DNA from 3 places in the Polaribacter sp. 20A6 genome. Region 2 is predicted to be linked to each of the others. Evidence: riboswitches for the same ligand, from Rfam matches in the RefSeq annotation. Region 2 holds a riboswitch; each other region holds the start of a gene.
What was found. Region 2 has a riboswitch for cobalamin ahead of GQS57_RS16755 (TonB-dependent siderophore receptor). Riboswitches for the same ligand answer to the same signal wherever they lie in the genome.
Positions count from the first base shown of each region.

Region 1: it holds a riboswitch for cobalamin, as region 2 does, so the genes downstream of both, GQS57_RS04245 (hypothetical protein) here and GQS57_RS16755 (TonB-dependent siderophore receptor) in region 2, are expected to answer to the same signal.
Region 3: it holds a riboswitch for cobalamin, as region 2 does, so the genes downstream of both, nrdG (anaerobic ribonucleoside-triphosphate reductase activating protein) here and GQS57_RS16755 (TonB-dependent siderophore receptor) in region 2, are expected to answer to the same signal.

Region 1 covers NZ_WTPZ01000002.1:116,622-119,839, forward strand. The annotation lists gene GQS57_RS04240 (S41 family peptidase) at 1-1,255, shown strand, start outside; cobalamin riboswitch at 1,690-1,900, shown strand; gene GQS57_RS04245 (hypothetical protein) at 2,018-3,085, shown strand; gene GQS57_RS04250 (S9 family peptidase) at 3,130-3,218, opposite strand, start outside.
Region 2 covers NZ_WTPZ01000010.1:4,689-7,906, reverse strand. The annotation lists gene GQS57_RS16755 (TonB-dependent siderophore receptor) at 1-1,646, opposite strand, end outside; cobalamin riboswitch at 1,784-2,030, opposite strand; gene GQS57_RS16750 (GMP reductase) at 2,106-3,143, shown strand; gene GQS57_RS16745 (ABC transporter substrate-binding protein) at 3,143-3,218, shown strand, end outside.
Region 3 covers NZ_WTPZ01000009.1:53,016-56,233, forward strand. The annotation lists gene cysS (cysteine--tRNA ligase) at 1-1,310, opposite strand, end outside; cobalamin riboswitch at 1,569-1,767, shown strand; gene nrdG (anaerobic ribonucleoside-triphosphate reductase activating protein) at 1,886-2,338, shown strand; gene nrdD (anaerobic ribonucleoside-triphosphate reductase) at 2,342-3,218, shown strand, end outside.

The sequences.
Region 1 (3,218 bases), on a different contig from region 2:
GTTTAGAATGATTGAAGATTCAATTACCGTTATTCAACCTATAAAAGGTGGACCAAGTATAAAAGCAGGAATTAAGGCAGGAGACAGAATTTTAATGGCTAACAAAGATACTTTGTATGGTAAAAAAATGTACACCGATAAAGTGCCTGGTTATTTAAAAGGGAAACCAAATACCAAAGTTGCGCTTAAAATTTATAGAAAAAGTATTGACTCTACTTTTACCGTTTCTGTGACTCGTGGTAATGTAAATATTAAAAGTGTTGATTTAGCATATATGGTGAACGACTCTGTTGGTTATATTAAATTAGATCGTTTTGCGAGAAATACTTACAGTGAATTTAAATCTGCATTAAACACCTTAATTGATGATGGAATGACCGATTTAATTCTTGATATTAGAGGCAATGGTGGTGGTTTTATAGACATTGCAAATAGTATTATTGATGAATTTTTAGAAGATGATAAACTGATTGTTTTTACAAAAAACAATAAAAACGAAATAGATGAATCTTTTGCAACCTCTAAAGGTGATTTTGAAAAAGGTGGTTTGTATGTTTTAATTGACGAAAACTCTGCTTCTGCATCAGAAATTTTAGCGGGTGCTTTACAAGATAACGATAAAGGAACCATTATTGGAAGACGTTCTTTTGGAAAAGGTTTGGTACAAATAGAAATGGATTTAGGCGATGGTTCTGCTGTGCGTTTAACAACGGCTCGTTATTATACGCCAACCGGTAGATCTATTCAAAAACCATATGACCACAAAGGAAATAAGAATTATTATACAGATTATCAGAAGAGGGTTTCTAATGGTGAATTGTTAAATAAAGACAGCATAAAAGTGGTAGATTCTCTTAAATATAAAACTCCTAAAGGAAAGATTGTTTATGGTGGCGGAGGAATTATTCCGGATGTTTTTGTACCAATAGACACTACTTCTTATATGAATGGTTACTACTTTAATACCATTAATGATTTTGCTTTTGATTATGTTGATAACAATAGAAAAAAGCTGCAAAAATGGACAATAGATAGTTTTATTACAGATTTTGATACAGATGGGACTGTTTTTAATAGTTATTTATCTGATATTAAAGATACTTTTAAACCTTCTTTAACAACCAAAATAAGCTTAGAAAAATACCTAAAAGCTTCTATTGCAAATACACTTTTTGGCGATGTTGGCTTTTACAGAATTATGCACCAGGATGATAAAATGATTCAAAAGGTTTTGGAATTGGAGAGTGAGAAGTAGTTTGTGGTTTTAGTATTCAGCTTACAGCAGCAGTATTCAGTGTTTTACGCTGTTTGTTAATTCGAATGGAGAAAGAAATCTCATAATGTTGCTCGCTGTTTTGGGATCACTGTTATGAGATTTCTCCTTTCGTCGAAATGACAAATTGGGTGTTTTTTTCATACAGTTCGTCATTCCGAAATGAGCTTTTTTTAAGCGATTGAGGAATCTCATGAATTTGCTCATGTTTATGGTATCACTGCTATTAGACTTCTAAATACTTCTCAGTGATAAGTTCTGTGTTTTTTTGCATTCAGCTTTATCACTTCAAAATAAGAACTTTAGCGATTGAGAAATCTCGCTATCTCATAAAAGGAAATTGCAATTCCTAAGACCTAAAAATACACTAGATTATTTGTTGAAATTAGTTTTTTATAATGAAAAAAGGGGATACTTTTGCATCATAAATTTTTGGTTTTATATTCAATAAATTGAATTAAAATTAAAAGGGAATCAGGTAGTTTTTTTAAGCCTGAGCTGTTCCCGCAACTGTAAGCATTGTCTAGTTTAGATTATCGTTATTTCTTACACCACTGTCTTTACAAAAGACGGGAAGGTTTTAACAAAATGCAAGCCAGGAGACCTGCCAAAAATTATATTCGTCTTTTTTAACTTTCGGGAAAAAAGTTAAAAGAAATACGTGTCATATGCATGGTTTTTTCGCTTTTTAATAAGGGTAAGAACTTGCCTATTTTGTTATTTAAAATTTTAAAATCAATCATAATGAAAAGTTGTCTAACTAGATTAGCCTTAATTGGCTTATTATTTGCAGTATCTTGTACTAAAAAAGATGTAGTTCCTGAAGCTCCAATAACTTACAATAATGCCTTTATCTTATCTCTAGAAAGTGATAAAACAGCACTTACATTTCTAGACGAAAATCAAATTGCAACACCAAACGTTACTGTATCTGAAAATGCAGAAAGCACCTCTTTTTCTAGCTATAATAATCAACTATATATTGTAAGTCAAAACGGACCATCATATATTTCTAAAGTTAACTTAGAAACATTAAGTGTAGAAGAATCTATAACTTCTTCTAACGTATCTTCTCCATCTTATTTACAAATGTATTCTAACACGGATGGTTTGGTAATTAATACCTCTGGAAGTGGAAGAAGTAGAAATTACAATCTTTGCCATGTAAATACCACTACTGGTATTGGTGATGCTATAAGTGAGGTTTCTAATGAAATTCTTTTTAACAATGCTGCACTAATTGTAGATGCAGAAAATGTGTTAATTGCAGATGGAAAGGAATTAGTTGTAATGAATATGACTACTAAAGAATTTACTTCTGTAATAACTTTTGATGACAGTATTTCTGGACTTTTAAAAGATAAAAACGGAACTATTTGGGTAGCAAAAGAAAAGAGAGCCACAGCTGCCACCTTTACAAAACTAAATGAAGACTATTCTATAAATGAAACAGTAACTGATACAGATGGTGTTATTAATTTATACACAAATAGTATTTTAACAATGAACTCAGAAAGTGTGAATGCTTTTTGGTCTGAATCTGCATCTGGAAAAATTTACACTTTTAATACAGAAACCAAAGTAATTGAAGAGTTTGCAGCACCAATTAACGACGGAATTGCATTTAACACAGTTGTAAAACAACACCCAAATACGAAACAAGTTTACGTTATCGGTTTAAAGGATTTTATAGATCCAGATAATAGTGGTTTAGTAATTTATAACGCAGATAAAACTGTAGCAAAAACGGTAGATAACGTAGGAGCTTCTCCAATAGATATTTACTTTTCTGCTAAAGAGTTTGAAATCTAAAACAAGTACCCTAAAATAAATCTACAAGGAAATACTTTGTAGATTTATTTTTTCAAAAAATCAATACAAACTTCAATTACCTCTTCTAATTCTTTAGACATGTTTTCTTTTTTCCAAGGATGAGAAACATTAA
Region 2 (3,218 bases):
AATTTATTTGCAGGAATATAATCGTTAAAATCTTCTGTATTATCTTTATCTACATACGTATAAGACGCGTTAACAGTTAAAAATTTAAGAGGCGTAATATTTGTATTTATTTCCAAACCATTTGCATCAGAAGAACCATTACCATATTTGTAAGTAGCATTATCATAAATAATTGCATCTTCCTCTTTTCTATTAAAATAAACCATATCAAACTGAAGCCAATCTTTATAATTTACATCAAAACCTGCTTCAAAAGTTTCATTAGATTCTGGTTTTAAATCTAAATTACCAGAAAAACCATCATATAATTGATACAAACTTGGTGTAATAAAAGCTGTACTATAAGAAGTTAATAATTTAATAGAAGCATTTTCATTCTTTAAAACTGAGTACGCAAGATTCCCGTCATAAACTGCATGATTACCATATACATTATGAATATTTAATCGTCCACCTACATTGGCACTTAAACCAAAATCTGTTATATACACTACACTTGCATAAGGATCTACAGTATTAAAATTTGCAATTCCTTTTTCAATTTCTGCAAAAGGAGTAACTGTATTATTACTGTGAATTTGATAATTTAAACCTGTAATTAATTGAATTTTACCATCCTTAAAATCATATCTATTTACTAAATCTAAATTTACACTTCTACCAACAAATTCGTAGTTGTCTAAAGTACCAGCAAAAGAATTGAATTGCTCTAAATTTCTTTCTACCACATTTGCAGAAGCTAATAAGTAAACTTCTCCTTTATTATAAGTGTATTTTGGTTTTACACCAACTCTAAACTGCTCTTGATCTCCTGTATTTACATCACTATCAGAAAAAGCCCCTGCGTCAAAATCATAATCAAAATCATCATAATTTAAGAAAGTCTCTATAGAAAACTTATCATTTACTGCATAACCTAATTTTAACAATGCATTTTTACTGTAAAAACTATCATTTTCATAAACAGCATTTGTTTTACTTTTTGCAGCAGACATTCCGTCTGTTCCAGTAATACTAAAAGAACCTAAGAAATTAAGTTTCCCTAAAGTACCGTTTAAACTTACGTTTTGGTTGTTATCAGACAATCCGCTTCCTTTAACATTTGCGGTATTATTTGTACCAACACTTGTTTCAAAAGAACCAGAAATTTTATCTTCTGATGCTTTCTTTAAAACAACATTAATAACTGCAGTAGCTGCTCCAGAACCGTATAATGTAGATGATGCACCTTTTAAAATTTCAATAGACTCTATTTGACTAACGGCTAATAAACGTAAATCGAATTGTTGATTAATTGCAGATTGATCTGTAACCGGCACACCATCAATTAAAACTAAAACTTGCCTATTTCTTCCTCCTCTAATATTAATACTTCTTGGTTCTGATGCATTAGAATTTACACCTCTAACATCAATACCAACAACATTATTTAGAATTTCAATAACATTTTTACCAGCATTTTGTTGCAATTCTTTTTGAGTAATTTTCTGAATTACCTTACCGGTATTCTCTTTTTTTAGATTGAATTTTGTTGCTGTAACAACAACTTCATCTAAAGCCTCTACTTTTTCTTTTTGCTGTGCAAAAAGATTTGTGCTAGCAAAACTACATGCCAAAACACCAACAATTAATAATTGTTTTTTCATTTTTAATGATTTAATTTAAGTCTTCTTCTTTTACAAGAAAACAATAATGATTACTCCTTGTTAAACAAGGAATCTAAATAAATCAGGTAAATTTGTGTACAAAATAGAATTAGTACATAAACCTTTATCCCGAAAGTTTTAAACTCGTGATTTATGGCAGGTTTCCTGACTCGTTTTATGTTATTATACCTTCCCAACAAAAAAATGTCAGTGGTAAAAGAATTAATAACATCCTCTAAAGAGGTACTAAATGATGCTGAAATAAACTCAGCACAAGCTTAGTATAAACTTACAGTTGCGGGAACAGTTCTGGATTTCAACCAGATTCCCTTTTAATTCGATGTAAATTATTTCTACATCAAAACCAAAATCGTTGCAAATATATATGCATTCTTATGAACAATCTAATTAATTCGTTTCCAAATTTTATACCTTTAAGGATTGATAATTTTGATAGAAATGAGAATAGAAAATGAATTAAAGTTAGGTTTTAAAGATGTAATGATTCGCCCAAAACGATCTACATTAAAATCGAGATCACAAGTAAGTTTAGAAAGAGAGTTTACTTTTTTACACAGCGATGTTGTTTGGAAAGGAATTCCTATAATGGCTGCAAATATGGACACTGTTGGTACTTTTGAAATGGCAAAAGCACTTGCAAAACATGGCCTTTTCACTGCAATTCATAAACATTATTCTATAGAAGAATGGAGAGAATTTGCAGCAAAAGCTGATGAAAAAATACTAAACAATATTGCCGTTAGTACCGGAACAGGTAAAGACGATTCTGAAAAAGTAAAAGAAATTTTATCTGAATTTCCTCAAATAAACTTTATCTGTGTTGATGTTGCTAACGGCTACTCAGAACATTTTGTGAATTTTGTTCAGAAAATGCGTAAAGATCACCCTAATAAAGTAATTATTGCAGGTAATGTAGTTACTGGAGAAATGGTAGAAGAATTATTATTAGCTGGCGCTGATATAATTAAAGTAGGTATTGGTCCTGGTTCTGTTTGTACAACACGTGTAAAAACAGGGGTTGGTTATCCGCAACTTTCTGCTATTATAGAATGTGCAGATGCAGCACATGGTATGGGCGGACAAATTATTTCTGATGGTGGCTGTAAAATTCCTGGAGATTTATCTAAAGCATTTGGTGGAAGTGCTGATTTTGTAATGTTAGGCGGCATGCTTGCTGGACATGAAGAAAGCGGAGGTGAACTGATTGAAAAAAATGGAGATAAATTTAAAGCTTTTTACGGAATGAGTTCTACAACTGCCATGAACAAACATGTTGGTGGCGTTGCAAATTATAGAGCATCCGAAGGAAAAACGGTTGAAGTTCCTTACAGAGGAAATGTAGATGATACTGTTATAGATATTTTAGGCGGAATTAGGTCTACATGTACGTATGTTGGTGCAAGCAGGCTGAAAGAATTGACTAAAAGAACTACTTTTATTAGAGTTCAAGAACAAGAAAATCAAGTGTATTCATAATGAAAAACATAAAGTTAATTCCTGTTTTATTATTTTTATTGATAACAGTTTCTTGTAAGAAAGAGATTGTTAAAG
Region 3 (3,218 bases), on a different contig from region 2:
TGAGATTTTTCATTCATCAACCCTAAAACATCAAATACAAATGCGTTAATTGTTGTTTTAAATTCAGTTAAATCTTCTGCAGTTAAACTTGCTTTATGTTCTTTTATTTGATTGATAACCTTTACAGCCTCAAACAATTGAGGAATTAACATTGGCGTATTAAAATCGTCATTCATGGCAGCATAACAAGCTGTTTTCCATTCTTGAACATTAAAAGTAGATGTTTTACCAGCTTCTATTTTTTCTAAAAAATTAACCGCTTCCATTAATTTAGAATGTCCTTTTTCCGACGCTTCTAAAGCATCACCAGAAAAATCTAAAATACTTCTATAATTGGCTTGCATGTTAAAGAAACGAACTACACTTGCCGAAAATGGTTTCGGTAAAATGTTATTTTCTCCAGATAAAATTTCATTCGGTAAAATAAAATTACCTGTAGATTTGGCCATTCTCTGTCCGTTTAAAGAAAGCATATTTGTGTGCATCCAATAATTTACGGGCGTTACACCACTACATGTTTTAGATTGTGCAATTTCACATTCGTGATGTGGGAATTTTAAATCCATTCCACCACCATGAATATCAAAACTTTCACCTAAATATTTTGTACTCATTACAGAACATTCTAAATGCCAACCCGGAAAACCATCGCTCCAAGGAGAAGGCCAACGCATAATATGCTTTTCATCCGCTTTTTTCCAAAGTGCAAAATCTTGTGGATTTTTCTTATCAGATTGCCCGTCTAAAGTTCTGGTATTATTTAATAAATCTTCTACTTTTCTTCCTGAAAGAATTCCGTAATTTTCTTTTTTATTATACTCGTGTACATCAAAATATACAGAACCATTTACTTCGTACCCAAACCCCTTATCAATGATTTCTTTAATCATTTCTATCTGCTCAACAATATGTCCGGTTGCAGTAGGCTCTATACTTGGTGGTAAAAAATTATAGTTTTTTAAAACATCATGAAAATCTACAGTATAACGCTGTACAACTTCCATCGGCTCAATTTGTTCTAAACGAGCTTTTACAGCAATTTTATCTTCACCTTCATCTGCATCGTTTTCTAAATGACCTGCATCGGTTATATTACGCACATAACGTACCTTGTAGCCTAAATGCAATAAATAACGATACACAACATCAAAGAACATAAAAGTTCTAACATTACCTAAATGTGCGTTGCTATAAACGGTTGGACCACAAACGTACATACCAACGTATCCGTCTGTTATAGATTTAAAATTCTCTTTTTTCTTTGTTAAAGAGTTGTATACTTTCAGTTGATTTTCTTTGTACAGTTCCATTAAATAAGTGACTAATTACAGCGGATAAAGATAGACACTTTAAAAAGAATGACGAAATGGAATTTGTTAGAAGTTTAATAAGATTTAAAGTTTGTCATAAAACCTGTTTTTTTTCTTTATTCGGATAATATTCTAAAAAAAAATAAAGTTAAATTTTAAAATAAAAACTATATAAACAACTAAGTCAACAAAAAAAAGCTGTTCATAAGTTTCTTAACAAGTTATTATCTGCTAGAGTAAAAGTTGTGAAATCATTTTTAAATTTGAATAGAATTTGGTTCTAATAACAGCTTTAGTTGTTATAATTAAAAGGGAAACAGGTGAAAAACCTGTACTGTTCCCGCAGCTGTAAGCTCTATTAAAGGTTGTTACATTCTTTGTCACTGTTTATTTCTAAAATGGGAAGACGTAAAAACTAGAGTAAGTCAGAAGACCTGCCAATTTCATATTAGTCGAGCTTTCGGGATAAAGGTTATTGGCACGATGTATCTACTTATATCATTGGTTATCGTACCTTTTTTGACACATTATTAACCATCAATAAATACATTTTATTGATTATAATTTTCGTGAACATGAATTACTCTAGTATTCAGGTTGTTTTGCAAGAAGTTCCTGGTGAAATCAGCATATGTTTTAGCATTTGTGGATGCCAGATTCGTTGTAAAGGCTGTCATTCACCCATATTATGGAAAGAAGAAAACGGACAACAACTCTCTATCAAATTATACCAAAAAACATTACAAAAATACAAAGGGTTTGCAAGTTGTGTTTTATTTATGGGAGGCGAATGGCATCAAAAAGAACTTATTAATCACCTTAAATATGCACAAAAAGAAGGCTATAAAACCTGTCTGTATACTGGTGAAAAAAGGATTGATAAAAACTTACAACAACACCTTACTTGGCTTAAAACTGGAAAATGGATCTCTAAAAAAGGAGGCTTAGAAAATCCTAATACAAATCAGCAATTTATAGACGTAAAAACAAATAATATATTAAATCATTTATTCTTAAAAAACTATTAAGCTATGATTCGCTTAACACAAAAACAGGTAGATCAAAAAATTAATTTTATCAGTAATTACATTAACGCTAACAATGCTGCAGATGGCTCTAAAATAGATGCCAACGCAAATGTTTCTTCAAAAAACATAGCCACAATGGAAGCTGAATTAAATAAAGACATCAATGTACAAGTAAATAGGCAGTTGGTGAAAAATAAAATTGAACAGTTGTTTAACAAGGAACTAGCTAATGAATATGTAAGACAAATAGAAGCTCATGAAATTTATGTACATGATGAAACTTCTTTAAAACCCTATTGCACTTCTATTAGCATGTATCCGTTTTTATTTGATGGATTGACAAAATTGGGCGGAGAAAGTAAAGCTCCTCAACACTTAGAGAGTTATTGTGGTGAATTTGTAAACCTTGTTTTTGCGGTAAGTTCTCAATTTGCAGGTGCTTTGGCAACTGTAGAATTTTTACTATATTTCGATTATTTTGCTAGAAAAGATTTTGGAAAAGATTACCTCTACACTAATACAAAAACGGTTTCTAACCACTTACAACATGCTGTTTACGCCATAAACCAACCTGCAGCTGCCAGAGGTTATCAATCTGTTTTCTGGAACATTTCTTTGTATGATGAAAAATATTTTGATAGCTTATTTGGTGAATTTGTTTTCCCTGACATGACAAAACCGCAATGGGAAAGCCTTAAAGAACTACAACAGTTCTTTATGAAATGGTTTAATAAAGAAAGAGAAAAAGCTGTTTTAACTTTTCCGGTAGTTACCGCTGCAATGTTAGTAAAAGAAGGCAAACCTGTAGATACCGAATTTGCAAATATGTGCGCCACAGAATTAAGCGAAGGAAATTCGTTTTTTATATATCAATCTGAAA